DNA from 4 places in the Comamonas sp. NyZ500 genome. Region 1 is predicted to be linked to each of the others. Evidence: predicted binding sites of a transcription regulator. Region 1 holds the regulator's gene; each other region holds the start of a gene.
The links. Region 1 encodes LexA, which represses DNA repair genes until DNA is damaged. Its sites were predicted from a motif close to ACTGTATNNNNATACAGT; they were not measured.

Region 1 (7,219 bases):
GAGCGGCGCGCCATACTCGCCGTGGTGCTGGCCTGCGCCGTTCTCACCTACGGTGGTGTTTCCTTGTTTGTCGTGGCCTTTGCGGTGTATCCCATCGCCCAGGCGCTTTTTCGGCGTGCCGACATCCCGCGCCGCCTCATGCCGGCCACGATTGCGCTGGGAGCCTTTACCTTCACCATGACGGCGCTGCCCGGCACGCCGGCCATCCAGAACGCGATTCCCATGCCCTATTTCGGCACCACGCCGTTTGCCGCGCCGGGACTGGGCCTGATCGCCGCAGCCGTGATGCTGATGCTCGGCCTGTGGTGGCTGCACTGGCGCAGCGCGCAGGCGCGCTCCAGAGGCGAAGGCTTTACCGCCGAGGATGAAGCCCAGCAGCCGGCGGACGAACTTGCTCCAGCAGCAGAGGCCGCCCCCAGCCATCTGGAGCTGGGCAAGGCCTTGCTGCCTGTTGCCGTGGTGATCGCTCTGAACTATCTTTTATCGGTGCATGTGCTTGCAGGTCTGGACACGCGCTATCTGGCCGAGGCCCGTTTCGGTGCCACCAGCATCGAGGCGCTGCGCGGCATCTGGGCCGTGATTGCGGCCCTGACCGCGGCAATCTGCCTGCTGGTTGCCCTGTGGTGGGGCCGCCTGCCACAGCTCAAGCAACTGCTCGACCAAGGCGCCAGCGCCTCGGCCCTGCCGCTGCTGAACACGGCCTCCCAGGTCGGTTATGGTGCTGTCATCGCCTCGCTGGCAGGCTTCACGCTGATACGCGATGCGGTGCTGAACATCTACCCGGACAACCCGCTGATCTCGATGTCGATCGCCATCAATATTCTGGCCGGCATCACCGGCTCGGCCTCGGGCGGCATGAGCATTGCCCTCCAGACCCTGGGCAGCACCTGGCTGCAGATGGGTGAAGCCGCCGGCCTGTCGCCCCAGTTGCTGCACCGCGTCACGGCCGTCGCCACGGGCGGACTGGACACCTTGCCGCACAACGGCGCCGTCATCACCCTGCTGGGCATCTGCGGGCTCACGCATCGCCAGTCCTATCTGGACATTGCCATGGTGGCTATCGTCCCGGCCGTCGCTGCCCTTGCCGTCATCGTGGCGCTGGGCAGCCTGTTTGGCAGTTTTTGATCCCGAGCTCCCGGGATCAGGGCCCAGGTATTTGCGCATCACGCAGGCCCGTTGGCTGCGGGAACTCCGGCCGCGCCCGTATGATCCCAACCCCTATGCCTCAAAACACCGCCCAAGCATCCTCCTCGCAACATGGCTTGCGCGCCCTCTGGCGCCAGCGTGGAGCGGGTGCCTGGCTGCTGTGGCCGCTATCGCTGCTCTATGGAGTGCTGCAGGCATGGAACGCCAGGCGCATGCTCGGCCACCAGCAAAGCACGGGGCTGCCAGTCATCGTCGTCGGCAATGTGATTGCGGGCGGCGCGGGCAAGACCCCTGTGACTCAGGCCGTGGTGGCCCACCTCAAGGCCAGGGGCTGGCAGCCGGCCATCATCTCGCGCGGTTATGGCCGCAGGATCGAGAACGGGCAGGATTGCCGCGAAGCCCTGCCGGACAGCCCCGCCAGCGAAGTCGGCGACGAGCCCGCCCTACTGGCGCGCAGCACCGGCGTGCCGGTCTTTGTCGCCTCCAGACGTCTGGAGGCAGCGCAAGCGCTGCGCCAGCGCTACCCGCAGGTCGATGTGATCGTGAGCGATGACGGCCTGCAACATCTGGCCCTGGCACGCGATGTGGAGCTGTGCGTCTTCAATGATGAAGGAGTCGGAAACGGCTTTCTGCTGCCCGCAGGCCCGTTGCGCGAGCCCTGGCCCCGCCCGGTGACGGCCACACTGCATGCGGGCCAGCCGCCCAGGCCACCGGGCAAGGCCCCCACGTTCGCGCTGCAGCGCAACCTGGCCGACACCGCCCACAACGGCCATGGCCAGAGCATCCCGCTGCGCAGTCTGGCCGACCAGAGCCCGGAGGCCGTGGCCGCCGTGGCACGCCCCGAGTCTTTTTTTGCCATGCTGGCCGCCCAGGGCATCACTGCGGCAGCGACCCAGGCCTTGCCCGATCACTATGATTTCGAGAGCTTCTCGCGCAAGCTGGGAAACGACAAGCCCTTGATTTGCACCGAAAAGGACGCCGTCAAGCTCTGGCGCAGGCATCCCGAAGCCTGGGCCGTGCCCCTGCAGCTGCAGCTGCCGCAGGCCTTCTGGGAACTGCTGGACGCGCAGCTGGCCAAGGCCAACGCCAATATTCGCCGCGATGGCAAGCCAGCCTGACTATCATTGAGCCTATGGATCGGCCTCGGCTGATCACCCCTTTTTTGCAGCGCCAGCCCCCTGCTGGCGCCCTCATCCCGTTTTGCAGGAATATTCCATGGACGCCAAACTTCTCGAACTGCTGGTCTGCCCCGTCACCAAGGGCCCGCTGCGCTTTGACCGCGAGCATCAGGAGCTGATCAGCCACAGCGCGCGTCTGGCCTATCCCGTGCGCGACGGCATCCCTGTGCTGCTGGAAAACGAAGCCCGCACCCTGTCCGACGACGAGCTGGAAGAAGAAAAGCAATAAGCCATGAGCTATACGGTACTGATCCCGGCCCGCCTGTCCTCGACCCGTCTGCCCGGCAAGCCCCTGGCCGATATTGCCGGCCTGCCGATGGTGGTGCGCGTGGCCCAGCGCGCGGCTCTGGCCGGCGCAGCCCGCTGCGTGGTGGCGGCCGACGACGAGAGCATTGTGGCGGCCTGCGCCCGGCATGGCGTTCAGGCCATCCTGACCCGCAAGGATCATCCAAGCGGCAGCGACCGTCTGGCCGAAGCCTGTGCGCAACTGGGCCTGTCCGGCGACGATGTGGTCGTCAATGTGCAGGGCGACGAGCCGCTGATCGACCCCAAGCTGATCGAGGCTGTGGCGCAACTGCTGCTGGCCCGTCCCGAAGCCAGCATGGGCACGGCAGCTCATCCTATTGATAGCCTGACGGATTACCGCAACCCGAACGTGGTGAAGGTGGTCTGTGACGCCAAGGGTCTGGCCAGCTATTTCAGCCGCGCCCCAATCCCCTGCTCACGCGACCACGGCGATGAAGCCTGGTGGCAGACGGCGGCCCCCAGGGCCGGTCACACAGGTTTCACACCGCTGCGCCATATTGGCATCTACAGCTACAAGGCCGGTTTTCTGCGCGAGTTCCCGCAACTGGCACCCGCGCCGACCGAAGCCATGGAGCAGCTGGAGCAGCTGCGCGCCCTCTGGCACGGCCACCGCATTGCCGTGCATATCACGCCCGATGCACCGGGTGCCGGCGTCGACACGCCCGAAGACCTGGAGCGCGTGCGCGCTGTTTTTGCTGGTTGAAAAAAAGACCTGCGCACTTTGGCGACACCGGTGCGCAGGCTGTCTTCATCCAGGGCTGCTCAGGCATCAAGCCGGCAGCTGCCCAGTCCACGCGCTCAGTCCCAAAGGGCCCCGGGCCAGTCCAGGAAAGCGCTGATCGCTATACTTTCCGCATAGTCCGAATAGCATATGTAACGGCTTCGGCACCTGGATTACAACTACAGCAATCGCGTTTGCAGCGGATACATGCCTTCAATTGGCCGCACTTGTGACAGCCTTGACTGAATTGTGTAAGCCTGTGTTGGTCTTGTGCGTGCTATCCTTGCCCGCGAAAAAATACGGCCCGGGGACTACAGACGACCACCCGTCTGCCTGGGCCAGCAAGAATTTCTACTCTCCTCAAGGATTTCCATGAAACTGATTTTGTTGGGTGCACCCGGCGCCGGCAAAGGCACTCAGGCGGCCTTTATTTGCCAAAAGTACGGTATCCCTCAAATCTCCACGGGCGACATGCTGCGCGCGGCCGTCAAGGCTGGCACCCCTCTGGGTCTGCAAGCCAAGGCCGTGATGGACGCCGGCCAGCTGGTCAGCGACGATCTGATCATCAACCTGGTCAAGGAACGCATTGCTCAGCCCGACTGCGCCAAGGGTTTCCTGTTTGACGGCTTCCCCCGCACCATCCCCCAGGCCGATGCCATGAAGGCCGCCGGCGTGAAGCTGGACTATGTGCTGGAAATCGATGTGCCCTTCGACGCCATCATCGAACGCATGAGCGGCCGCCGCAGCCACCCCGCCTCGGGACGTACCTACCACGTCAAGTTCAACCCTCCCAAGGTGGAAGGCAAGGACGATGTGACCGGTGAAGACCTGGTTCAGCGCGAAGACGACAAGGAAGAAACCGTCAAGAAGCGCCTGGACGTCTACAGCAGCCAGACACGTCCTCTGGTGGACTACTACAGCAACTGGGCCAAGGCCGATGCAGCAGCGGCCCCCAAGTACCGCGCCATCAGCGGCACAGGCAGCGTGGAAGAAATCACCGAACGCGCTCTGGCCGCTCTGGCTTCCTGATCGCCCTGATCACTCGCTCATGGAGCCTTGCCGACTTTCGCGGCCAGGCATCTCTGGGCAAAAAAGGCCGGTGTCTTCACCGGCCTTTTTTGTTTTTGAAGCTCGCGCTCCCGGCCTTCCGGCCGGCGGGATAGCTGCACCAAGGATGGCATTGCAGCCATCAATATTCATAGCTGCCTGCGCCTAAATTCATTGAACTTCAGACCCAAACACCATAAATACTCTTTATTAACGCAGGCCAGAAGCTCTCATAATAAGAGCATCAATCCAATGCGTGAGGCCAGCCCATCAGCTCCAGCATCAGGCTGATTCTGGCCTTGACCGCCGGCAGGCTGCTCACACGGCCATCCTGCGCTCCCTCGGCCTGCACCACCTGCCCCTCCTCGCACCGGGTCGTGATGCGCAAAGCCATGTCCTGCGCCTGCGCCCAGTCCAGCGCCGGCCCCAATGCCTGATGGACCGTGCCATTGCCCGTGCCCACCACCACCACGGCACGCACGCCTTCCGCATGCCAGGCCTGAACCACCGCCAGCGCAACGGCACTGTTGCAGCCGGCATGACTGTGCAGCAGCTCCACCAGGGGCCAGTGATCTGCGGGCGGTAAAGCGATTGCAGTGGAGCTGGCCGCAACGACCGGCAGCCCGCCCGTTGCCCAGCGCAGCCGCCCCTCTTCCACCCAGCCCAGCGGACCGGCGCCGCTGCCATCAAAGGCATCCACACGGTAGGGATGCACCTTGCGCACCTGGCGTGCGCTGAACACCCGGCCCGCCACCACGGCAAGCACACCGCGGCCAGCAGCCTGCGTATCGGCCGCACAGGCCACGGCATCACGCAGATTGCCCGGGCCGTCGGCCGAAATGGCTGTGGCCGGGCGCATGGCGCAGGTCAACACCACGGGCTTAGTCGGGCGCAGAACGCATTGCAGAAACCAGGCGGTTTCCTCCAGGGTGTCGGTGCCGTGGGTGATGACAATGCCGCTCACATCATCACGCGCGAGCAGCTCTGCACAGCGCAGCGCGAGTGCATGCCAGGTGGCGTGATCCATATCCTTGCTGTCCAGCTGCGCCAGCTGCTCCGCCTGCAGAGATGCAGCAGCAACGCGCTCCAGGTCCGGCACAGCCTGCAGCAGCTGAGCCACGCCCAGCTGGGCCGCACGGTAGCCCACGCTGGCGCCAGCCTGCTCTGCGACACCGGCAATCGTGCCACCGGTGCCCAGGATGACGATATTTTTGTCACGTTCCACTTGCAGTCCTCTTCAAACTGATTAAAAATACAGGTACTGGATGAACACACAGTATTCATCATCGACCGATCAAGGAATGCCCATGGACCACCCCAAGCTCACTCCCCGCCAGCAGCAGATTCTGGACCTCATCCAGTCCACCATCGCTCGCACGGGTGCGCCCCCTACCCGGGCCGAGATTGCCAGTACCTTTGGCTTCAAGTCGGCCAATGCTGCAGAAGAGCATTTGCAGGCACTGGCGCGCAAGGGCGTCATCGATCTGGTCAGCGGCACATCGCGCGGCATTCGCCTGCGCGCCGATACCGTGCGCACCATCAATGCGGCACGCGGTGCCAGCTTTGCGCTGCCGCTCACGGCCCTGGCTCCGCTGGTGCTTCCCCTGGTCGGCCGCGTCGCTGCCGGCTCGCCTATTCTGGCCCAGGAACATATCGATCAGAGCTATTCGGTCGAACCCAGCCTGTTTGCCGCCAAGCCCGATTACCTGCTCAAGGTGCGTGGCATGTCCATGCGTGACGCGGGCATCATGGACGGCGACCTGCTGGCGGTACAGGCTACGCATGAAGCGCGCAATGGCCAGATTGTGGTGGCCCGCCTCGGTGATGACGTTACCGTCAAGCGCTTCAAGCGCACGCCTCAGGGCATCGAGCTGCTGCCCGAGAACCCCGACTACAAGATCATTCACGTCGATCCTGAAGAGCCATTCGCCATCGAAGGCCTGGCCGTAGGCCTTATCCGCAACAGCATGTTCATGTAACGGGCAGACGGCGTCCCTCCGTCTATGCAGCGCAGGCACTGAGCCTCTTTCCCTCACAAGCCCAGGCAGTAGGCGCGAAGCCGTTGAGCTTCGCCCTGGGCGGAGCTTTGCCGAAAGAATGCAATCCTGCCCTTATCCATGCCGCAAGGCCATCAAAAGGAGTTGCCAAATGGGATTCGCCACATCACTGCAGACTTTGACACGCCTGACTCTGAAGAGCCTGCCTGCCACGCTGTCGCTCAGCCCGAACTTCAGCTCCGATGACGCAAGCAAAGCCGCTGCAGAACCCGTATCGCTCACAAGCAACCGTCCAAAGGCGAAGCAGATCAGCATTCCGGTCATGCGCGCCAACCGCGGCCGCAGCCGCAGCCGTCTAGGCAGCAAAACGCTTTATCCTCAGGCCATTGCAGCGACCCCAGAGCTGCAGTCGCTAGTAACCGATGAGTCGACACAAGCTGCTGCTCCGCGACTTCTCAAAATCGTGCAGCGAGAACCGCGCAAGCAGCCCGAATGCCTGCTGATCTGCGGACGCATGGCCGATGTCTGCGCCGCGCTAGAACGTATGGCACTCCATGAGCAAACAGCGCCGCAAGTCTGAAGCACAGTGAGGTTTGACTGCCTGCACTTATGCAGCCCGAGCCCGACCCGCGATAGGCCTGCAGGAGATGCAACAAAGCTTCCATATGCATCCAACACAAAGCCATCTCAACACTCTTGGCCTATCGGCCGGCAGATATGGCGCCAGACAACTTTGCCAACAGTGCATAGGCAAAAAACTCGATACCGCCAGAGCAGGCCCTCTGTATTTGCGCCGAACGATCTGGATCGCCATGTAAATTTTT
Region 2 (7,219 bases), on a different contig from region 1:
GCGCCGCCCGCAGCTCCCGAAAGCAAGTCGGATGGCAAGCCCGAAGCTGCAACCGTCGCAGCCAGGGAAACCAAGGACGCAAAGGACACAAAGGATGCCAAGACCGCCATTAAGGAGCCCGAGACCTGCTATCAGGCCAACGGTATCGAAGAGGCGCAGGCCGACAGCATTCGCCGTGCGCTGGCGGGCAAGTCCAAGAGCGATTGGGAGCTGGTGGCCAGCCATCAGGGCGGGCGCTGGATGGTCTATATGGGCAAGTTCCCGGACGCCGAATTCATGGACCGCAAGCGCGGCGAGCTGCGCCTGATGAATATCGACTTCGACCGCGCCGGCGGCAGCTTCGAGCCTGGCCTGTCGCTGGGGCGTTTTTCGACGGAAGAAGCCGCCCAGCGACAGCTGGCGACTTTCGCGCGCCAGGGCGTGCGCACCGCGCGTGTGGTGCAGGAGCGCCCCGATGTGACGACCTATGCGCTGCGCCTGCCCAAGGCCACGCCGACCTTGCGCAACGAAGTGGCGGCGCTGGCCGGCAAGAATCTGGTGCCCAAGGCCTTGCAGGCCTGTGCCAAGTAATTTTCGTAGCTGCTATCGCAAGAAAGGCCTGCATTTGCAGGCCTTTTGCATTGGAAAACAAGTTGCGACAAGCGCAACCAGCTCCTGTTTTTAGTCCAGATGAATATTGGCGACAGCGGCCAGCTTCTTCATCTTGGCCACTTCGCTGGCGATCTGCTTGGTGAAGTCGGCGCTCGATGTGCCCGAGGGGTACAGGCCTTGAGCAGCCATGCGCTGCTTGACGGCGGGGTCCTTGAGTGCGGCAATGATGGCTTTTTGCACACGTTCCACTTGTGCGGCGGGCGTGTTCTTGGGGGCCACCAGGCCGAACCAGGAAGGCTCGTTCAGATCGGGGTGACCGGCCTGCGCATAGGTCTGCACATCGGGCAGCACGTCCAGGCGTTCATGCCAGGACACGGCCAGGGCGCGTACCTTGCCCGACTTGATATGGGGCAGGGACGAGTTCACCTGGTCGAAGTACACGGGAACCTGGTTGCCCAGCACGTCGTTGATGGCAGGAGCCGAGCCACGGTAGGGGATGTGGTGCATTTCGGTGCCCGTGCTCTTGAGGAACTGGGCGCCCCACATATGGCCGATGGTGCCGTTGCCGGGGGTGGCATAGGACACCTTGCCGGGGTTGGCCTTGAGGTAGGCCACAAACTCGGCAAAAGTCTTCACGGGAATCAGCTTGGGGTTGATCACCAGCACGCCGGGGGCCTTGACGATCTCGGTCACACCCACGAAGTCGTTGATCGCGTCGTAAGGCAGCTTCTTGAACACGGCGGGGTTCACGCCATGGGTGGACAGGGTGGCAATACCGAAAGTCACGCCATCGGTGGCGCGAGCCACTTCTGCCATGCCGATGGAGCCGCCGGCGCCGGCCTTGTTTTCAATCACCACGGCCTGGCCGCCCAGCAGCTTGATCAGCACGTCCTGCATATTGCGGGGCACCATGTCGGTGGGGCCGCCAGCGGGGAAGGGCACGACGATGCGCAGAGGACGCGATGTGTCCTGCGCCATGCTCATGCCGGAGAAAGAAGAAGCGGCTGCGGCAGCAGCGGCGGTGTAGATGAATTGACGTCGTTGCATCAAAAAGCTCCCAGGATCCAGTGATTCCAAATTGCTGTCTTGCAGAGCGCAAATAGCGACTCTTCAGACAACCCATGATCGAATTGATTCTAGGGTAAGCGAGAACTTGCCAAATACGCAGTTTCCGATATTCGCATCGGGGCAAACGGGCGCAAAGCCAAGCCTGGCGCGGCTTCTCAGTCTTGACTGGCACCGAATTGGTGCATTTCTAGGTTGCGCTTCACTGCTGTCCGGGCATGGCCTTGAAGCGCACGGTAAACAGCGCCCCCGGCGGGGTATGAGCGGGCCTGGCATCCTGCAGCAGCACTTGCGCGCCGTGCTGACGGGCGATTTCCATGACGATGGGCAGGCCCAGACCGGAGCCGTCGGCTTCGGAGCCCAGCGCCCGGTAAAAGGGCTGGAATATCAGTTCGCGCTCGCCCAGCGGCACGCCGGGGCCTGAATCCTCGACTTGCAGCAGCAGAATCTGGCCGAAATGATCGGCCTGCACGCGCACGGTGACCACGCCTGGCTGTTCGCTGGTCGATGGCGTGTAGTTGATGGCGTTGTCCACCAGATTGCGCACCAGCTCGGCCAGCAGCGTGGCATTGCCGTTGAGCCAGACACCGGGCGTGCTGGCGCTGGCACCCTCGTAGCCCAGGTCTATGTGCTTGTCCATGGCGCGCGGCAGGCAGTCCTGCACCACGTCGGTGACGATGCGCACGAGGTTGCAGCCCTGCATGGCGGGCACGGCGCTCTCGGCGCGCGCCAGTGCCAGCAGCTGGTTGACAGTATGGGTGGCACGCATGCTTGAGCGGCCGATCTGCGCCAGCGAGCGTTTCAGATCTTCGGTATTCGTGCCCTCGCGCTGGGCCAGGTCGGCCTGCATGCGCAGGCCCGCCAGCGGGGTCTTGAGCTGGTGGGCCGCGTCGGCCAGAAAACGTTTTTGCGTGGCGATGGAGTCATGCAGGCGCTGCAGCAGATCGTTGACCGAATCGACCAGCGGCACCACCTCCAGCGGCACATCCTTGTGATTGATGGGCGAGAGATCCTCGGGCTTGCGCGCGCGGATGCGCTCCTCCAGCCGGTGCAGCGGCTTGATGCCGCGTGCCAGCGCCAGCCAGACCAGCAGGGCGGCCAGCGGCAGGATGACGAACTGCGGCAGCATCACGCCCTTGATGATTTCCGTGGCCAGCACGCTGCGCTTTTCGCGTGTTTCCGCGACCTGCACGAGGGCGTTGGGCTCGCCGGGCAGCGGCATGCGCACCCAGATATAGGCCACGCGCAGGTCAATGCCCTTGTATTCCTCATCGCGCAGCAGCACCGAGCCGGTGGGCGTGTCCTCGTCGACGGAGGGCGGGCGCGGCAGGTCGCGCTCGCCGGCCAGATATTCGCCCCTGGTGCCGCTGACCTGGAAGAACACCGTGTCCGATTCATCGGCGCGCAGGATCTCGCTGGCCGACTGAGGCAGATTGAACTGCACCTTGCCGCGCTGCACGATGACCAGCTGAGCCAGGGCCTGGGCGTTGTACTCCAGCGCGCGATCGAAGGGCTTGTTGGCCAGGCCCTGGGCCACCAGCCAGGTCAGCGCCAGGCTCACGGGCCAGAGCAGCAGCAGCGGCGTGAGCATCCAGTCGAGGATCTCGCCGAAGAGGGATCGCTGCTCACGCTGAAAAATTTTCATGCTTGTAAAACTGGCGTATTCCAACTCAGGGATGGCCAGCAAGGGCCGCCCCGCAGCAAAGGCCATCGTCCCCCTCGGGGGAAGCGGCGGGGGCCGCCTAGGCAAAGCCGCTCAGGGGGGGGCTATCTTTTCCAGGCAGTAACCGAGGCCGCGCACGGTGGCGATGCGGATCGGGCCTTTCTCGATTTTCTTGCGCAGGCGGTGGATATAGACCTCGATGGCATTGTTGCTCACCTCCTCGCCCCATTCGCACAGGCGCTCCACCAGCTGGTCCTTGCTGACCAGGCGGCCTGCGCGCTGCAGCAGCACCTCCAGCAGGCCCAGCTCGCGCGCCGACAGCTCCACCATCTTGCCGTCTATGGTGGCGACCCGGCCGGTCTGGTCATAGACCAGCGGGCCATGCTTGATGGTGGAGCTGGCGCCGCCCATGCCGCGACGCGTGAGGGCGCGCACGCGTGCTTCCAGCTCGGACAGCGCAAACGGCTTGGCCATGTAGTCGTCGGCACCATAGTCCAGGCCCTGTACGCGCTCTTCGATCGAATCGGCGGCCGTGAGAATCAGCACCGGCAGCGCATCGCCACGCCCGCGCAGGCGCTTGAGCACTTCCAGGCCGTGCACCTTTGGCAGGCCCAGATCGAGAATCAGCAAATCGAATTCGCTGCTGGTCAGCAAGGCGGTATCGGCCTCGCTGCCATTGGCCACATGGCTGACGACGGCGCCCGAGCTGCGCAGCGTGCGCAGCAGGCCATCCGCCAGCACCTGGTCGTCTTCGGCAATCAGTATGCGCATGTGTGTCTCCTGCTTGTTATGTGTGCCTGTTTGCACTTTTGCTGCCATTGTAGGGATGGCTCATGGCCGTTCGGGGCAATTCTCGACAGCCGCTTACAGGCGTCAAGAAGGCGTCAATACAGAATCTCAGTAGCCTTCGGCATAGGCTTCCAGGCCCAGCGCGACCACGGTGGCCACATCCGCGCCCACGGCCTCGCGAAATTCGGCCTCGGCCTGGCTTACGGCGTCGTGAAAAGCCTGCAGCCAGGCCAGACCCGTATCGGTGAAGCGCACGCGCCTGGCGCGCGCATCATGCGGGTCGGCCTCGCGCGTGACCAGGCCCCAGGCTTCGCACTGCGCCACCAGATCGGCCATGGCCTGCTTGGTCATGCCGGCCTTGTCGGCCAGATCGGTGAGCCGGTCGCCAGCCAGCGACAGATGGCGCGTGATGTGGATATGGGCCGCTCCTACCTTGTCGCGCGCCGCCAGATTGGATAGCGCCAGCGGCACCTCCACTGCACGCGCCATGAGCTGCAGCACGCGCGCATCGAAGCGGCGCATGGCATGGCCCAGCAAACGGCCCAGATGGGTCTGGCGCCAGGCATCGGCGGGCGGGGTGACGGGGGCGATTTCTGACATGGGTAAATAGTAAGGCAAACTGACTAAATATTTAAATCAATCTGCAGTATCCGCATCTAAACTACTGTTCAAGCATCCAGCCTGAATGCAAAAACAGGACTGGCCACAGACAGTCATTCACCTACTTCGGAGCCTGATATGAACGCCATCGCCAAGACCAACGACGCCAACAGCGAAAAAGCCAAAGCCCTGGCTGCAGCCCTGGCCCAGATCGAAAAGCAGTTCGGCAAGGGCACCATCATGAAGCTCGGTGAAGGTGAAGCCATCGAAGACATTCAGGTCGTTTCCACCGGCTCCCTGGGTCTGGACATCGCGCTGGGCGTAGGTGGTCTGCCCCGTGGCCGTGTGATCGAAATCTACGGTCCCGAATCCTCGGGCAAGACCACGCTGACGCTGCAGGTCATTGCCGAGATGCAAAAGCAGGGCGGCACCTGCGCCTTTATCGACGCCGAACATGCGCTGGACACCAGCTATGCCCAGAAGCTGGGCGTGAACCTCAGCGACGTGCTGATCAGCCAGCCCGATACCGGTGAGCAGGCTCTGGAAATCTGCGACAGCCTGGTGCGCTCGGGTGCCGTGGACCTGATCGTCATCGACTCGGTGGCCGCATTGACGCCCAAGGCCGAAATCGAAGGCGAGATGGGCGACGCCCTGCCCGGCCTGCAGGCCCGTCTGATGAGCCAGGCCCTGCGCAAGCTGACGGCCACCATCAAGAAGACCAACTGCATGGTCATCTTCATCAACCAGATCCGCATGAAGATCGGCGTGATGTTCGGCTCGCCCGAGACCACCACCGGCGGCAATGCGCTGAAGTTCTATGCCTCCGTGCGTCTGGATATCCGCCGCACCGGCACCATCAAGAAGGGCGACGAGGCCATCGGCAACGAAACCAAGGTCAAGGTCGTGAAGAACAAGGTCTCGCCCCCCTTCAAGACGGCAGAGTTCGACATCCTGTTTGGCGAAGGCATCAGCCGCGAAGGCGAGATTCTGGACATGGGCGTGAACGCCAAGATTCTGGAAAAGAGCGGTGCCTGGTATGCCTACAACGGCGAAAAAATCGGCCAGGGCCGCGACAACTCGCGTGAATTCCTGCGCGAGAACCCCGCGCTGGCCATTGAGATCGAAAACAAGGTTCGCGAGAGCCTGGGCATCAAGCTGCTGCCCGTGGACGGTGCTGCGGCTGCCGAGGCCAAGCCTGCCAAGGGCGGCAAGGGCAAGGTGGACAAGGACGGCGTGATTGAAGGTTGATTCAGTCACCCTGAGGCGCCATGCGCCATGCGCCTTTCGCGAAAGGGGACTACATCCTCGCTGCGGGTGCGGCCCCTGCTTGATGTCCCTGGCTTGGTGAGCGCCAGTGTTTGAGTGCGGGCCTCATGGCTCAAAAGGTTTGCCATCTTTGCGCAGGTTCGTCCTGCGCCTTTTTGTTTCTGGAGATGCGTCGTGAGCTTTGCCAAACTTTCACTCAAGGGCCGCGCCCTGAAGCTGCTGGCGCAGCGCGAGCATTCGCGGCTGGAGCTGCAGCGCAAGCTGGCCGCCCATGTGGAGGAGGGCGACGATCTAAATGCCGTGCTCGACGAGCTGGAGCAGCGGGGCTTCATCAGCGTGGAGCGCGTGGTCGAGTCTGTCTTGCGCAGCAAGGCCGGCCGTTATGGCGCAGCGCGTCTGGTGCATGATCTGCGCAGCAAAGGGCTTGATGATGAGACTGTGCGCCAGGCGGGCGAGCAGCTGCGCGGCAGCGAGCTGCAGCGTGCGCGCGAGCTGTGGTGCAAGCGTTTTGGCAGTGTGCCCGTCGACCTCAAGGAAAAGGCCAGGCAGCTGCGCTTTCTGGCTTCGCGCGGCTTTTCGTCCAGCGTGGCTTCACGCGTGCTGCGCGATGCCCCATACTCCCCTGCACCCGACAGCGAGGACGAGGACTGAGGCGGCAGCCCGCTCCCCGCCCGCCTGCGGCGGCAACAGCTTCTCACACCGGAGGGACCCACGTGCTGACTGCTTCGCAACCCCCTGACGCCCCATCCGCCCTGCGCGTGGGCCTGAGTGCCGGCAAATCGCTGCTGGGCGGCCTGATGCTGGGTACCTTGCTGGCCCTGGTGCTGGGCTGCGGCGCGGCCGTGTTCTATTTTTCGCGCCTGATGGCCGATCCTGGTCAGGGCATTCATGCCTCGGCCCATACCGGCATCTACGGCGCCGTGATCAGCCTGCTGATGTCGCCGCCGCTGCTGGTGGCCGTGGTGCTGATCTTCATCATTCCCGCCTACCTCATGGTCGGTCTGCAGCTGGGCCGCGCCCGGGCGGCAGGCAAGCTGGTGGCGCGTTACGGCCAGGGCCTGGCCGAGCGCCTGGCGGCCATGCTGGCACAGCGCATCGAGGCCCTGCCTAGCGCTCACCAGGCCATGCACAAGGCGGCCGATCTGCTCACCGTGGGCGCAGCGATGGAGCATCTGCAGCCCTGGGTGGGCAACGGGCGCGCTGTGCAGTTCGTGGTGCGCAGCGTGCTCAATCGCCTGCCGTTGT
Region 3 (7,219 bases), on a different contig from region 1:
ATGTGCCGTCTGCAACTTTAACTTTGGGAAGGTATATGGGGATTTCGCTCGTGACTTCATCCATGTTCACCACCTGCACCCACTGGCAGTCCAGCGAGCTGAACACAAAGTCGATCCAGTCCATGACCTCCGTCCTGTTTGTCCAAATTGTCATGCAGTCATCCATATGCGCAACGGCTGCCTCTCAATTGAAGAAGTAAAGGCAATGCTCCAAGCTGACTCTAATCCCTAACTGCTCTGAACTGCGACACTTGGTGGCTTCACGGCCTCTGAGCCCCATCAATCGATAAGCATGTACAGCAATCAGCCCATAAGCGACATGCCTATCCAACTGATCGCGTCCCCAATTACTTGCCACTGGCAGATTGCAGCGCTGTTTATCCAAACAACAGCCATGGGGATAGATTCAACTCACAGCCCCCCATATTGCCGCTGACACCGCCTTGCGTTAGCCTGCTGGCTCCACTATTGCTCAGGAGCCTGCCATGTCCCGTCGTTTGGTTCTTTCTGCCAGCACCGCCCTTGCGGCTGCCGCACTGATTGTGGGTTGCGGCGCCATGGGGGCGTCGGGCGGCAACCCCATGAGCTTCTTCATCACCAGCACCAACCCCGGCAAGGGCGGCGACCTGGGCGGGCTGGCCGGGGCTGATCGCTACTGCCAGTCGCTGGCCGCAAGCGTGGGCGCAGGCAACAAAACCTGGCGCGCCTATCTGAGCAACGCTGCCCTGAATGGCCAACCGGCCGTCAATGCGCGCGATCGCATTGGCAACGGCCCGTGGCGCAACGCCAAGGGCGTGGTCATTGCCACCAGCGTGGCCGACCTGCACAGCGCCAATGCCAAGGTCGGCAAGGACACCTCGCTGACTGAAAAGGGCGAAATCGTCTCGGGCTTTGGCGATGAGGTCAACCGCCACGACATCCTGACCGGCTCGCGCCCTGACGGCACGCTGGCCGTGCCCGAGCCCGGCAAGGACACCACCTGCGGCAACTGGACCAAGAGCGACGGCGGATCCGCCATCGTGGGCCACCACGACCACAAGGGCACCAACCCCGACCCTGTAGCCAATGCCTCGTGGAACTCGTCGCACGGCACGCGCGGCTGCAGCGTCGAGCAGTTGCAGCAGAGCGGCAGCGCCGGGCTGATGTACTGCTTTGCGAGCAACTGATCGACGTGACAGGGCGGGCATCGGCCCGCCCAATTCTTAGCAAGTCTTAGGCCTCGACTGTTATTGCTCCTGCTTCAGCCTCACCTGCACCGCATCGGACTGAAGTGCCGCCTTCAACTCGCGATAGCGCTGCAGCACCAAAGTCACAAAATCGTTTTCATGGCGGTCTACAGACAGCCAAGGGTGCAGCGCTGTCGCACCAGTTTGCTTGGCATCAGGCGTAAACAATGGGTCATCAGTGAGATACACCCAAAACGGCCACATCTCCTCAACGTCATCTGAGGCAGGCAATTGAGGTGCTGCTTGTATCAGTGCCTCCCCCAAGCCTTTTGCGGCTTCCTTGTCAAAGCTCGGGATATGCAGGCCCCAGTAAAAATTCTCCTCATCAGCAAAGCCAAAATACCACTCGAAGCGCAAAGTAACGTCTGGGCTACTTGTGAAAGGCAAAGCGAAATACGCCTTTCTTTTATGAGGAGATTCTGTGTTGATGCCCCATTGGGGCTTAACCCCTTCTTCAACGAAACGCTTATTGAGTTGTTCTTTCAACAGCTCTAACCGACTCGATTGCCACTGCAGCAGGGTATCGCGCAGCAATAGCGCTTGCGCTAAAGCCTGAGGGCTATTGTTGAAGGCTTGAGCAACATGTGCCAACTCTTTCTCGTCTACATAACCCATCGTTTCCTCCTCCAGCATGTCAATAAAGTCCTCTACAAACCAGCGCACTTTGGATGCCTGAATCTTCGGTACGCATTGCCTAAGCATCTGGAGCATCTGTGACCAAGAAACACATACCAAATGCCCCTGTTTGGTCAACTCTGTACGCTCAGCAAGCGATATGCTTTGCACGCCAGGTGCCCCGCGCCCCAAGTACACCAATAGCCAAGGCCTTCCCTTTGCCAACTGAGACAAGTGCTTTGCGTAGTCGGCTAATTGGCCTTCCTCATCTACGGATGAATACCAAGGCTTGTTTTCAATCGCCAACATGCCGTTTGGCGCTTGCAAGTGAACGCACAAATCGATGTATCTGCGCTTATCCAACGAGCTAGTGGAATGCTCTGTTTCCACATTGCCGACAACGCTTTGACGAAGCCAAGCACTGTTCGGCCGTGGCATATCTACAGCCTCGCCGTCGTCTGCCCTAAGGTCTTGCTCTGCTGCAGCCGCTTTATCATCTTCACCGTCAACAGACAGCAAATGTTGCTTGCCCTGGGCATCGAGCACCAGGTCTACCCACGCATCCCAAAACAAACTGCCTTGGCCATGTGTTTCGTTGGGATCCAGTAACAGTGCAAGGTGACGCGACACATCCACTTCATGACTACGGTACACGCTAAAGGGCGAAAAATCGGGTGCCAACTGTGCAGCCATGAGTTGTTGGGCTTGCTGCCAGCCAGCCTGCCGGGCTTGCAGATTGCCCAGCAGGGCTTTCAAAGCATCCACACCTGGCAGAGTTGATAAGTGATGGGTTGGTGTCGCGCTCACGTATGCCTCCCTCAGACAAACAGCATGCGTTTGTGCTGCTGCCTTTGACTATTTGAATAGCTAACTGCGCCTGATTTTCTTGACTTTCAGGCAGATAACAACCTGAAACTCAACAAATGCTGGCGCCTACAGCTATGAATTTTAGAACAACGTCAGATCGCTCTATTCTCTAGCGAGCAGTTTCAATCTCAATGCCTTGTCTTATTTATATGGCAGGCGCCCCCACCTATTCCGACATCGTGCCGCAGGAAGGACAGACGCTGGAAATATGGGGTGTCATCTCCAGCTGCATCAAACGCTTTGCAAGATGTAATTTGCCCTGATGGCTCGCGCGGCTGCAGCGTTGAGCAGTTGCAGCAGAGCGGCAGTGCCGGGCTGATGTACTGCTTTGCGACCAACTGACCGATGTGACAGGGCGGGCATCGGCCCGCCCAAGTTCAAGCAGGGCTTGCTTGCCCTGCTTGAACAAGACCATGAAGATCAACAGGCTCCCGGCACACCGATATCGCTGCCCAACTTGATCGCAAGCAAGCGCCGTCCCTGAGCGCCCCTGACGATTCAGTGCTCACAGCCACCCTACTCTGCCTGGTCATTGAATCGGCGCTCAGCTAGGCCAAGGTCTGCAATCGACAAGCCGGCATCTGATGAGGTGGTGCTCGGTCCACTATTCATGCAGTGATCTTGCTCATATAATTAGCCACCATATTATATTTTGGCTAACTAATGAAGCTTGAACAGAAGTACCAGGCGCTAATTGAAGAAGCACAACGACGCAAACTGCCCGATGTGGATGGCATCCAGCTGTGCTTTCAAGTGCTGTCGATGGCTGCAAACATCGATCGCGACTGCGCTGCTTTGCTGGCCCCTCATGGTTTGTCTGAGGGGCGCTTTGTGTTGTTGTTCCTTCTCGATGTGGCGCCTGACGGACTCGCACCCAACGCGCTGGCCGAGCAGGCTGGCGTGACCCGCGCCACGGTGACCGGCCTCTTAGACGGACTGGAGCGCGAAGGCCTGATTGAACGTCACGCCAACGCCGAAGACCGCCGCGCACTTTGCATTCGACTGACCTCAAAAGGAAAACAACTAGCCGGTACCGTTATCGACCAGCATGGTCGGTGGATTGCAGGCTTGTTTGGCAACCTGTCTGTAGATGAGCGAAAGCAGCTGGCAGCGTTGCTGGAGAAAGTACGAGGCCCTGAATCGGACGTTGAATCATGAGGGATCAAGTCCGCAAGGGTGCGACGCGCACCGCCGACATTCCTCGGGACGTTCTGCATGCGCTATCGCGCGGGGAGTTGCAATGCGCGACGCTGGCTGAATGCCTGGCAGTCGACCAGGCCGTACTGGCACGAACAATCTTTCCGGCGCTTACGGCTCAAGCACTGAGCACGATCGATGAAGCCTGCCAACTGGGCGTGCTCAAACGCATGGCCCGTATCGGTGCAGTCTTGCTGGATGCCCTGGGTACTGAGGGCATCGCACAATGCCAAACGCACCGCGCCGATATGGCACGAGGCTGGGCGTGTTTCATGATCGGTGCCCGGCCTAACCTGGATCTCGGTGTACGGCTGGCCGCAATGCACCCGCTGGCAGATGATGCCCATTTTGGTGTGCGTGAATGGGCTTGGATGGCGATGCGACCGCACCTGGTGCAAGACCTGGCTGCGGCTATCGCTCAGCTGATGCCATGGACACAAGATCCTTCCGAACGCGTCCGACGATTCGCGTGCGAGGTCTTGCGTCCCCGCGGTGTGTGGAGCACGCATATCTCACAGCTCAAACGCTCGCCCGAGCAAGCACTGCCTTTGCTCTCAGCTTTGAAGAGCGACCCTTCGGTCTACGTGCAGGACTCGGTCGCCAACTGGCTCAATGATGCCGCCAAGGACCAGCCAGCCTGGGTGCGTGACATCTGTGCCCAATGGCTTCAAAGCACCCAAGCCGCCGCCACACATCGTATATGTCAACGCGCACTGCGCAATCTCAAGTGAAAGTGGAACCATGTCTCATTACCTCGTAGAGCTCTACACCCCCAATTCGGCCTGGCTCGCACTGTCCGCCGAACAAAGGCAACATTTTCTTGGCGGCATCGGACTCGCATTGAATCAACTCTCCAGCCTCGGTGTCGAAGTCCTCTCCCTGGCAGAAACGGACTCCAGCATTGACCAGGGAACCGCGCATACATTCCTTGGTATTTGGCGCTTTCCTGACCAGGCCGCTCGTGACGCTCTGCTGGCGGGCATCAAAGCCAGCGGCTGGTACGATTATTTTGACCATGTGAATGCAGCCAGCACTCAAGGGGCGGCGGATATTCACTTGGCTGCTCTAGCCGCCGCGTAGCGCAGTCTTTCGGACAATGCCGCTGTGCTCTGGTAATACATGCGGCTAGTCATTTTCTAGTCCCCGTTAATGCCCACTAATGCCCGCTGATGCCCATTAATGCCTGCTAATGGCCGCCCGCCACAGTCACCACTGCGGGCTGGCCAGCTTTCGGCACAGCACATGCAACTCAGCATAGGTCCCCGGCTCCGAACAGAACCGGGTGCAGGATCGAGTGGAAAGCATGCGACATCAACGTGGATTCATGACACCGGAGTCGCATCAACCGCTACACTGTACATATGCACAGTCATCGTCTCATGAGTGGTATGCCCGTCCAACTGATCGCGTCCCCGGTTACTTTGCCGCTGGCTGACCGCAGCGCACGCGCAGGCTCGCCCGCGAATGACTTTGCAGGCAAGCGGCTGGATATTACAGACCTGCTGGTCACGCACCCCAAAGCCACGTTCCTGCTACGCGTGACCGGCCCGTCCATGCAGGAACACGGCATCGATGACGGCGATATCGTCGTGGTGGACAGGGAGCTGCGCGCTCGCGATGGGAGCATCGTCGTGGCAGTTGTCGATCGCGAACTCGTCATCAGAGCGCTGGACAGCGATGGCGACACCTGCAAGCTCAGGGCAGGCGCCCCCACCTACCCCGACATCATGCCGCCAGAAGGACAGACGCTGGAAATCTGGGGTGTCGTCACCAGTTGCATCAAGCGCTTTGCAAGATGAATACATGCGCGCGCCAGCCCAACGCAGGCGGCCGTTGAAATCTGATTAGCACCAAAAAAGCGCCCACTCACGAAGAAAGGCAATGTAGCTCTCTACATTGCCTTTTTCTTTGGTTTATTACAGTGACCCAACATCGCACTGCGGGCCGGGGTTAATGCATCAGTAACTAATTTTTACAGATAATGCTCCGCATGCATTTTCTGCCTGCCTTGACTGCCGCAGCATTTTTGCTGCCAGCCACCGCTATGAATCAAGCCATAGCGCAGCCTATTTATCGCTGCGGCAATTCCTATTCTCAAGAAGCATGCAAAGGCGGCAAACTGGTGGAAGACAAAACCACCACCTTGCACAGCGGCCACTCAGGCAGCACCGTTTATCTGTGCAAAGGCCATGGCGGCGGGCTTTTCTGGTCCAGTTCGCAATGCGGCCAGCACAACGCTTTTCTCGAGCGCACGGAAACCGTGCCCTCCGGCCTGCCCTGGGATCAAAAAGTAGCCCAGGCCGAAGCCCAATGGCGCAAAACCCAGCGCAATACTGCAGCCCCTGCGGTTGTCTATCAGACCCGCCCTGCCCAGCCTGCCGAACCCGGCAAAAAACAAGTCTGTGACGCGCTGGAAGAACGTGTCAAAGCGTTGGATAGCATGGGACGTGCGGGCAGCCAGTATTACGACCTGGATTGGGTTCGTAGGGAGCGCAAGATCGCGAGAGATGAGCAGTTCCGACTAAGGTGTTAATTATTTTTCTACTTGGAGGAGATAGATATGAAAATCAAATCTGTAACAATAAATAGATTTAGAGGGTACAGTTCACCCGTATCAATCGACTTCGATAATCTTTTAGTTTTCGTTGGAAAAAATGATATAGGGAAATCTACAATCCTTGAAGCGCTAGATATTTTCTTTAATGAAGGAAAAGGGTGCGTAAAAATAGACAAAGATGACATAAATAAAAAATGCCTTTCAGAAGGCAACTCTGATATTGAAATATCAGTTGAATTCACAAATCTTCCGGCACAAATATATATTGATGCAACTAACCCTACAACACTGAAGGATGAATATCTTTTATCAAAAAATGGAACACTTAAGGTTCTAAAACGTTACCCTAATGCAGGAAAAGAGAAGGTCTTTATAGAGGCACTGCACCCGACCAATACTGCATGTAAAGACCTGCTTTTCAAGAAAATCTCAGAACTACAAAAGATAGTTGACACTCAAGAATTTGCCTGCGCAGACAAGACAAAGAATGCTGAGCTAAGAAAGGCCATTTGGGGTGCACAGAGTGACCTAGAGCTAAAATCCTGCGAAATTGAAATCGCAAAGATTGAATCCAAAGATCTGTGGGATAAGTTAAAGGCATATATGCCGCTTTTCACTTTATTCCAATCTGATCGAAAAAATAGTGATGGCGATGGTGAAATTCAAGACCCTATGAAGCTTGCTGTCAGAGAAATTCTAAGCGACAAATCTATAAGAGATGATTTTGAAAGAATTTCCAATCTAGTCAAGCAGCGAT
Region 4 (7,219 bases), on a different contig from region 1:
GCCTTTATCGCCGTGGCCCAGCAAGGCAGCCTGAGCGCGGCGGCCCGCGCCCTGGGCGTCAGCCAGCCCACGGTCTCCAGCCAGATCGCCACGCTGGAGCGGCAAAGCCAGATCGAGCTCTTCCATCGCCAGGGCTATCGCATGACGCTCACCGGCGCCGGCCACAAGCTCATGACGCTGGCACAGAAGCTGCTGGCACTGGAGGCTGAAACAGAATTCTTTTTGCGTGACTCGGGCCAGCTCAACCAGGGCGAGCTCAAGATCGGCGCCGTGGGGCCGTTTCACGTGATCGAGATGGTGGCGGCCTACAGCGCCCGCCATCCCGGCATGAAGCTGTCGATCCGCATGGGCAACTCGCAGCAGGTGCTGCACGATCTGGAGAACTACACCACCGATGTGGCGGTGCTGGCCGGTCTCTATGACAGGCCCGAGCTGCTGGTGCGCGAATACGCGCGTCACGCCATCATTCTGTTTGCCCATATCGACCATCCGCTGGCAAGGCGCGAGCAAGTCGAGTTGGGCGAGCTGCACGGCCTGCCGCTCTTGCTTCGTGAGCAAGGCTCGACCACGCGCACCGCTATCGAGAAAGCGCTGCAGGCAGCCGGCGTGAAGCCCCGCACCCAGCTGGAGATCGGCAGCCGCGAAGCCATACGCGAGGCCGTGGCGCGCGGCCTGGGCATCGGCGCCGTGTCCGAAGCCGAATTCATCGCCGACCCGCGCTTCAGGCCCGTGCGCATTGCCGGCGACCCGGCCAGCACCACCACCTATGTCTATTGCATGAAGGAACGCAGCGAAAGTCTGCTGGTGCGCTCCTTCCTCAAGGCCATTGAAGACGGCGCGGCTCCCAATCTGCCTGTACTACTGACCGCTCCAAAACCCTTGATCGCTCCAACGGCCAAGAAGCTGGCGTAATTCGTCAAACCCTCTGCTCCCCTTGCGCCGAGAATTTTTTGACAGTGCTGCCCGGGCACCTCGGCCAGAACTCTCTCGCCGGGACAGTGCGGCGGCCCGTTGCGCTGGCACAGCGGTGGCTGCCGGACAGTCAAAAAACAGAGGAGACAATGATGAAACAAACCATGCTCTGGAGGGCCGTTGCTCTGGCAACCGGCCTGAGCCTGAGTGCAGCGGCCATGGCGCAGCAAGCGCCCTGGCCCGTCAAGCCCATACGCCTGGTGGTCGGCGGCCCGGCCGGCGGCAATGCTGACTCGCTGGCACGCCTGTTGGCCGACGGCATGCAAAAGCAGCTGGGCAAGCCCGTGATTGTCGAATCCAAGCCCGGAGCGGCCGGCGTGCTGGCCGTCAACGACCTGCTCGCCAACGGCAAGGACGCCCACACGTTCTTGCTGATCCAGGGCGGCATAGTCAGCGAGACGCCGCTGGCCTACAAAGTCAGCTATCAGCCCTTCAAGGATCTGAAACCTCTGGCCCAGCTCAGCCGCAACGGTCTGGTGCTGATTGCCAACAAGGACTTCCCGGCCAGCAATCTGCAGCAACTCGGCGACTACGGCAAAAAGCAGGCCGACGGACTGGACTTTGCCTCGTATGCCACAGGCATGCGCGGCCATACCTCGGGCATGCTGCTGGGGCAGTTGCTCAATATCAAGATGAAACACCTGGGCTACAAGGGCTCCCCTCCGGCACTCAGCGACCTGATGGGCGGCCATGTGCCGCTGATGATGGACGGGCTCACCACCGCCCTGCCGCTGATCAAGGCCGGCAAGGTCAAGCCGCTGGCCGTGAACTACCCTACGCGCATGGTCCAACTGCCCGATGTGCCCACTTTCAAGGAACTGGGCTACCCGCAACTGTCCGAAGTAAGCTGGTTCGGCGTCTGGTCGCGCCCGGATATCCCTGCCGATGTGCAGGCCAGGGTCAGAGAGATCGCGCTGCAGTATTTCAAGCAGCCCCAGGTCGAGGCCAGGCTCAGGGACATGGGCATGGAGTCGGGCACCGACGCGACCCCGGAAGCGCTGATGAACGAACTGCAGAAGGCCTATCAGCGCCAGCAGGCCTTGCTCAAGTCCATTGATTACCAAGCTCAGTAAACAGTTCAGGCGCCCAAAAGGCCGGAGTCATGCCAGATTCCGGCTTCTTGCAACCGGGTAGCTGCAGCTCGCTGCGTCGACCCGTTCCGAGTCGGCACGCAACGGACTGAGACGAAACATCAGAAAAGACTTTGCTGCGGCGACAGCAAGGAATGATGGTACTGATCGCAGTCCAGTTGCACGCGCTCACGATTCAGCCCAAGCTTGCGGCAGGCCAGTGCAAAGCGTTGCGCCAGCATATCGGCCCAGGCGCCCGTTCCCTTCATGCGCTGGCCAAACCTGCTGTTGTAGACCTTGCCGTCGGCTCTGCCCGCTTCGCTGATCCCATGCAGATCCCGCACCCGCTCCATCACGCGTTGGGCGCGCTCGGGATAGTGCAGCATCAGCCATTCATTGAACAGCGGAGCCACTTCCCACGGCAGACGCAGCACTGCATAAAAAGCCTGTCTTGCACCGGCCTCGCTGGCTGCGGTCAGCACCTGCTCCATATCGTCGTTCAGGAACGGAATCTGCGGTGCCAGGCTGACGCCCACGGGTATGCCTGCCTCGCTCAGAGTCCGAATCATGCGCAGCCGCCGATGCGGTGCGGCGGCGCGTGGTTCCAGCTGCCGGGCCAGCTCGGGCTGCAAGGTGGTCAGCGTCACATAAACGGCCACCAGATGCTGCTGTGCCAGCGGCACCAGCAAATCAAGGTCGCGTTCGATGCCGCTGCCCTTGGTGACGATGGAAAACGGATGCCTGGCCTGCGCCAGGACCTCTATCACGCGGCGCGTCAACCCGACTTCGCGCTCCACAGGCTGGTAGCAGTCCGTGACCGAGCCGAGCATGATGGGGGCCGCCACATGGCTGGACCGGGATAACTCGGCGCGCAGCACCTCGGGCAGGTTCTGCTTGGCAATCAGCCGGGTTTCGAAATCAAGACCCGGCGAATAGCCCAGATAGCCATGCGTGGGCCGGGCATAGCAATAGATGCATCCGTGCTCGCATCCTCTATAGGGATTGAGCCCCAGATGAAAAGGCAGATCCGGCGATTCGTGGCGGCTCAGGGCTGATTTAGCCCGCTCCCACTCCAGATGGGTGCACCAGGTCTTGACCTCCTCACCCTCTTCGCTTCCTTCATCCTGTTCGGACTTGCCCCAGCCGTCATCGAAACCCTGGCGCAGCTCCCGTGCAAACCGGTGCGTGATCTGGCTGGCAGCCCCTCGCCCCTTGATGAGCCGCACCGGCACATCGGTCCGAATGGATTCCAGTCCAGAGGATGAGGAAAGTTTCTTCATAAAACAACTGTACATAAATACAGTTACTCATTGCAAGAAATGGGCACTGACCATGGCTGCATCCCGGTCAATACGGTGAGGGTTGATTGAGTCAGATCTGGATGAAAAATGACTGCGCCCATTGCTCTACAGGCTTAGCACGCTCCATTAACTAGAGCAAGCTCAAAGTCAATCCGCACTCAGTGAGTGCGAGATGGCTTGGCAGTTTGCGATTCAGCGCCGACAATCCCTTCAATGCACCAAGTTGGTGCCTTTCACTGAATGCCTTGGCCCGGACAACACCGTTGCCCGGGCTTTTGTCCGTTTGCGCAACGCCAAAGCGCCAACCACACCATCTCGCAAGGGAGTTACTACATGGAGCGCAAGCCCAATATCACTCTGTCCTCCTTGGACCTGGATCGCATTGAATCGCTGCTGGAAAAGAACAACAGCCAGTTCCCCGGCCGTGATGCACTGGAGGCGGAGCTGGACCGCGCGGATGTACTCGACCCCGCAGAAATACCCGCCAACGTGGTGACGATGAACTCCACCGTGCGCTTCACCATTCTCGAGATCGCCAAGACCAATACGCTGACACTGGTCTACCCCAAGGATATGGATGGCAGCGCCGACAAGGTCTCCATCTTTGCGCCGGTAGGCATCGCCCTGCTGGGCCTGTCAGTGGGTGATGAGTTCAAGATGCCCAGCCCTACCGGCCAGGTAACCGTGCGTGTGGATGCCATCGAGTTCCAGCCCGAAAGCGCGGGCGAGCTCCATCGCTGAACCGGCTCACCCAACAAAAAAGCAGCTCACCGGAGCTGCTTTTTTTGTTGCCTGGATCAGACTCAGCGCAAGCCGGCCAGCATGGTGGTCAGCAGACCCGCGCCGATCAGGCCTGCCTGCCAGCGCAGGGCCTGACTCCAGGACGAAACATGGCGCTCCACCAGTTGATACAGCGCGTAGCCGGCAGTCAGTGAAAGCACAAAGGCAAACGGGATGCCCACCACGGCGGCGGTGACCGAACCGTGCCAGAAATGGTTGACCACTGCGTTGACCAGCAGGCAGATGGAAAAGTGAATCAGAAATACCGAGTAGGAAATCTCTCCCAGGCGACGCAGCGGCGCAAAACCCTGCCAGCGGGCAATGACCTCGGTACGCATGCAAACGATCAGCAGCATCGCGGTCACGCCGGCGAGAAAAATGCGGTCACGCCACTCATAGACCAGTGCGCCGATGATCAGAGCCGCAATCAGCATGCCCCAGCTCCAGGCCGTCAGGCGCTTGTCTGCCGCCACCGCCCAGAAGGCCATCATGCCGATGCCATAGGCACCCATGAAATAAATCGCCCAGACATCCAGGTCTGCATCGAGATTGAAGCTCAGCAGCGAAGCTGCCGTCCCCACGACCACCAGCCCCTGCATGCCAGTCACAGCCCAGGGCCACCAGCGCTTCATGGCCGTATCGCCCCAGCGTTTCAGCGCCCATTGCTGCAGCCAGCGCACTCCGGCCAGCAGCAGCACGGTCGCAGCGAACAGCTGAAAGTCTATGGACACATACCAGACGCCAGCCGACAGTGACTCCTCGCCCACAATGCCCTGCAGCAGCAAGGCATGGGCCATGAGCTGCCATAGATCGGGGTCGGCGGACACGGACTCGTGATCGAACCAGGGACGAATCGCCGCAGACACCACGATCGTCACCACCAGTGCCACGGCATAAGGCACGACCAGACGCACAAAGCGCTTGCCAATCTTGGACCAGGGTGAATCAAACCGCGCCAGACCCATGGGAGCCAGGCTGGCTGCAGCCAGAAAACCGCCGATCACCAGAAAGATCTGCACGGCCATACGGGCGTACTCATAGAGCCAGTCCAGCAGGTCGGGCATGACAGGGTGAGCCACATCGGACATGGGGCCGTAGAAAGCCAGGTGATGCCAGACGATGGCAGCACAAGCCAGCCCCTTGGTACAGTCGATCAGGGCACTGCGGGAATGAGAGGAAATAGAACTTTGAACCATCAGATCACGGCTGCCCGGCAGCAGGGTGAGTTTGCCCGGCAACAGGCAACGTAAAGAAGCCGACTTAAAACAGGATGGCGATTTTGCGCCGATTCCCAACAATTTGCTGACAGCGTTGCAAGTTTTACGAAACATATCTGCGCGGGCTTCATGCGCCAAGCATGAACAAAACCAGAGCGATTGCACTCCGGCTTGATTTCCCTGCCCCACTGAGAACCCCGGGCAAAGGCACAATGGAGGCCATGACGCAAGCCAAACCACTGTCGGAGCTGAGCCGACAATTTGTTTCGCATTTCGGCGAGATGGGCAGCCGCTGGGGCATCAATCGCACCGTGGGGCAGATCTATGCCCTGCTGTTCATTTCGCCCGAGCCGCTGAACGCAGACCAGATTGCCGACACGCTGGAATTCTCGCGCTCCAATGTGAGCATGGGGCTCAAGGAGCTGCAGGCCTGGCGGCTGGTTCAGTTGCGTCACCAGCCCGGCGACCGGCGCGAATACTTCCAGGCACCCGAGGATGTCTGGGAAATCTTCAAGCGACTGGCCGAAGAGCGCCGCCGCCGCGAGATCGAGCCCACGCAGTCCATGCTGCGTGCCGCCATGATGGAAGAAGCCAGCACCGACGAAGAACGTTACGCCCAGCAACGCATGCGCGATATGCACGAGCTCATCGACAAGCTGATGAGCTGGTTTGACGATGTTCAGCGTCTGTCGCCAGAGACCGCCATGCAGCTCATGGGCATGGGCTCCGCCGTGACCCGACTGCTGGACCTGAAAGACAAGATTACCGGGCGAGGCAAGTCAGGCTCGGAAGCCTGACGCCGACAACTCAGGTGCTGGCCCTGGGCACCAGCCTGAAGCCCAGATCCACGCTGGCCTCTCTGACGGTGTCCCCTGCCAGCAACTGCAGCAGCATGCTGGCAGCTTTTCTGCCCACTTCATCCCTGGGTGTATGGATGGTGGTCAGAGGCGGCACCATCTGATCACTGCCAGGCAGATCGTTGAACCCGGCGATCGCCACCTGCTGCGGCACCTTGACCCCCATGCGATTGGCCTCCAGCAATGCGCCTTGTGCAATGTCGTCATTGCAGAAAAAGATGGCATCCACCGTAGTCCGCGCCTTGAGAAGTGTCTCAAACTGCCTTGCACCCAGCGCCAGCGATGAACGCTCGGGATTGAGAATCTCCAGGCTCCGGTCATACAGGCCGGCCTGTTTGAGCACCTGCCGATAACCTTCCAGGCGCTGCATGACACGCGCGTCGAGCTGGGCTCCGCAAAATGCGATGCGTCTGTATCCCTTGTCCAGCAGATGACGGGTCATCTCAGCGCCCGCTGCAATCTGCGAGAAACCCACGCTGTAGCAATCGGGGCCCGTGCCGGGCTCGCGCAACTCCATGAGATGCACGCGCGGCACGGGATTGGCAGCCAATAATTTCCGCGACTCTTCGCTGTGATCAAACCCGGTCAGCAACAGCCCGGCAGGTCGCATGGGCAGATAGGCCCGCAGCAACTGCTCTTCCTCCGCAGGGTCGTAGTGGGTCACGCCGATCAGCATGTGATAGCCCTGGGCAAACAGCACCTTGTGCACAGCCTCCAGGACCTCCACAAACAAGGTGTTGGAGAGCATGGGTACCAGTACCAGCACCTGGGTGCTTTTTTGCGAGGCCAGTGCACGCGCTGCCAGATCGGGCACATAACCCAGAGAATCCGCAACCTCGCGCACTTTGTCGACCAGGGCAGCAGCTACTCTACGCTCTCCGCGCAAGGCTCTGGAGACCGTCATCGGACTCACGCCCGCAGCCTGTGCCACATCGCTGAGGGTGACACGCCCGCTGGCACGAGATCGCCTTGAAGAAGCGCTGTCGGCCGGGGTTTCACTCTTGGTACGGGTCTCGGGAGGC

Region 2: the regulator LexA is predicted to act here: its motif matches at 4,772-4,789, upstream of recA (recombinase RecA).
Region 3: the regulator LexA is predicted to act here: its motif matches at 5,258-5,275, upstream of JAO85_RS18970 (LexA family transcriptional regulator).
Region 4: the regulator LexA is predicted to act here: its motif matches at 3,329-3,346, upstream of JAO85_RS21310 (PA0069 family radical SAM protein).

Annotation. Positions count from the first base shown of each region.
Region 1 covers NZ_JAEIJE010000007.1:168,726-175,944, reverse strand. The annotation lists gene JAO85_RS13195 (GntP family permease) at 1-1,125, shown strand, start outside; gene lpxK (tetraacyldisaccharide 4'-kinase) at 1,221-2,264, shown strand; gene JAO85_RS13185 (Trm112 family protein) at 2,362-2,553, shown strand; gene kdsB (3-deoxy-manno-octulosonate cytidylyltransferase) at 2,557-3,333, shown strand; gene adk (adenylate kinase) at 3,724-4,380, shown strand; gene JAO85_RS13170 (asparaginase) at 4,643-5,623, opposite strand; gene lexA (transcriptional repressor LexA) at 5,706-6,377, shown strand; gene JAO85_RS13160 (hypothetical protein) at 6,496-6,975, shown strand.
Region 2 covers NZ_JAEIJE010000006.1:27,240-34,458, forward strand. The annotation lists gene JAO85_RS11210 (hypothetical protein) at 1-570, shown strand, start outside; gene JAO85_RS11215 (tripartite tricarboxylate transporter substrate binding protein) at 661-1,638, opposite strand; gene JAO85_RS11220 (sensor histidine kinase) at 1,859-3,301, opposite strand; gene JAO85_RS11225 (response regulator transcription factor) at 3,413-4,090, opposite strand; gene JAO85_RS11230 (MarR family winged helix-turn-helix transcriptional regulator) at 4,217-4,708, opposite strand; gene recA (recombinase RecA) at 4,847-5,956, shown strand; gene recX (recombination regulator RecX) at 6,149-6,625, shown strand; gene JAO85_RS11245 (hypothetical protein) at 6,688-7,219, shown strand, end outside.
Region 3 covers NZ_JAEIJE010000014.1:114,053-121,271, reverse strand. The annotation lists gene JAO85_RS19000 (HNH endonuclease) at 1-232, shown strand, start outside; gene JAO85_RS18995 (hypothetical protein) at 486-1,166, shown strand; gene JAO85_RS18990 (PD-(D/E)XK nuclease family protein) at 1,227-2,648, opposite strand; gene JAO85_RS18985 (MarR family winged helix-turn-helix transcriptional regulator) at 3,372-3,866, shown strand; gene JAO85_RS18980 (DNA alkylation repair protein) at 3,863-4,636, shown strand; gene JAO85_RS18975 (DUF6616 family protein) at 4,647-4,985, shown strand; gene JAO85_RS18970 (LexA family transcriptional regulator) at 5,294-5,704, shown strand; gene JAO85_RS18965 (hypothetical protein) at 5,896-6,438, shown strand; gene JAO85_RS18960 (ATP-binding protein) at 6,466-7,219, shown strand, end outside.
Region 4 covers NZ_JAEIJE010000019.1:15,677-22,895, reverse strand. The annotation lists gene JAO85_RS21320 (LysR substrate-binding domain-containing protein) at 1-912, shown strand, start outside; gene JAO85_RS21315 (tripartite tricarboxylate transporter substrate binding protein) at 1,065-2,045, shown strand; gene JAO85_RS21310 (PA0069 family radical SAM protein) at 2,165-3,322, opposite strand; gene rnk (nucleoside diphosphate kinase regulator) at 3,677-4,084, shown strand; gene JAO85_RS21300 (acyltransferase) at 4,147-5,319, opposite strand; gene JAO85_RS21295 (GbsR/MarR family transcriptional regulator) at 5,553-6,137, shown strand; gene JAO85_RS21290 (LacI family DNA-binding transcriptional regulator) at 6,148-7,219, opposite strand, start outside.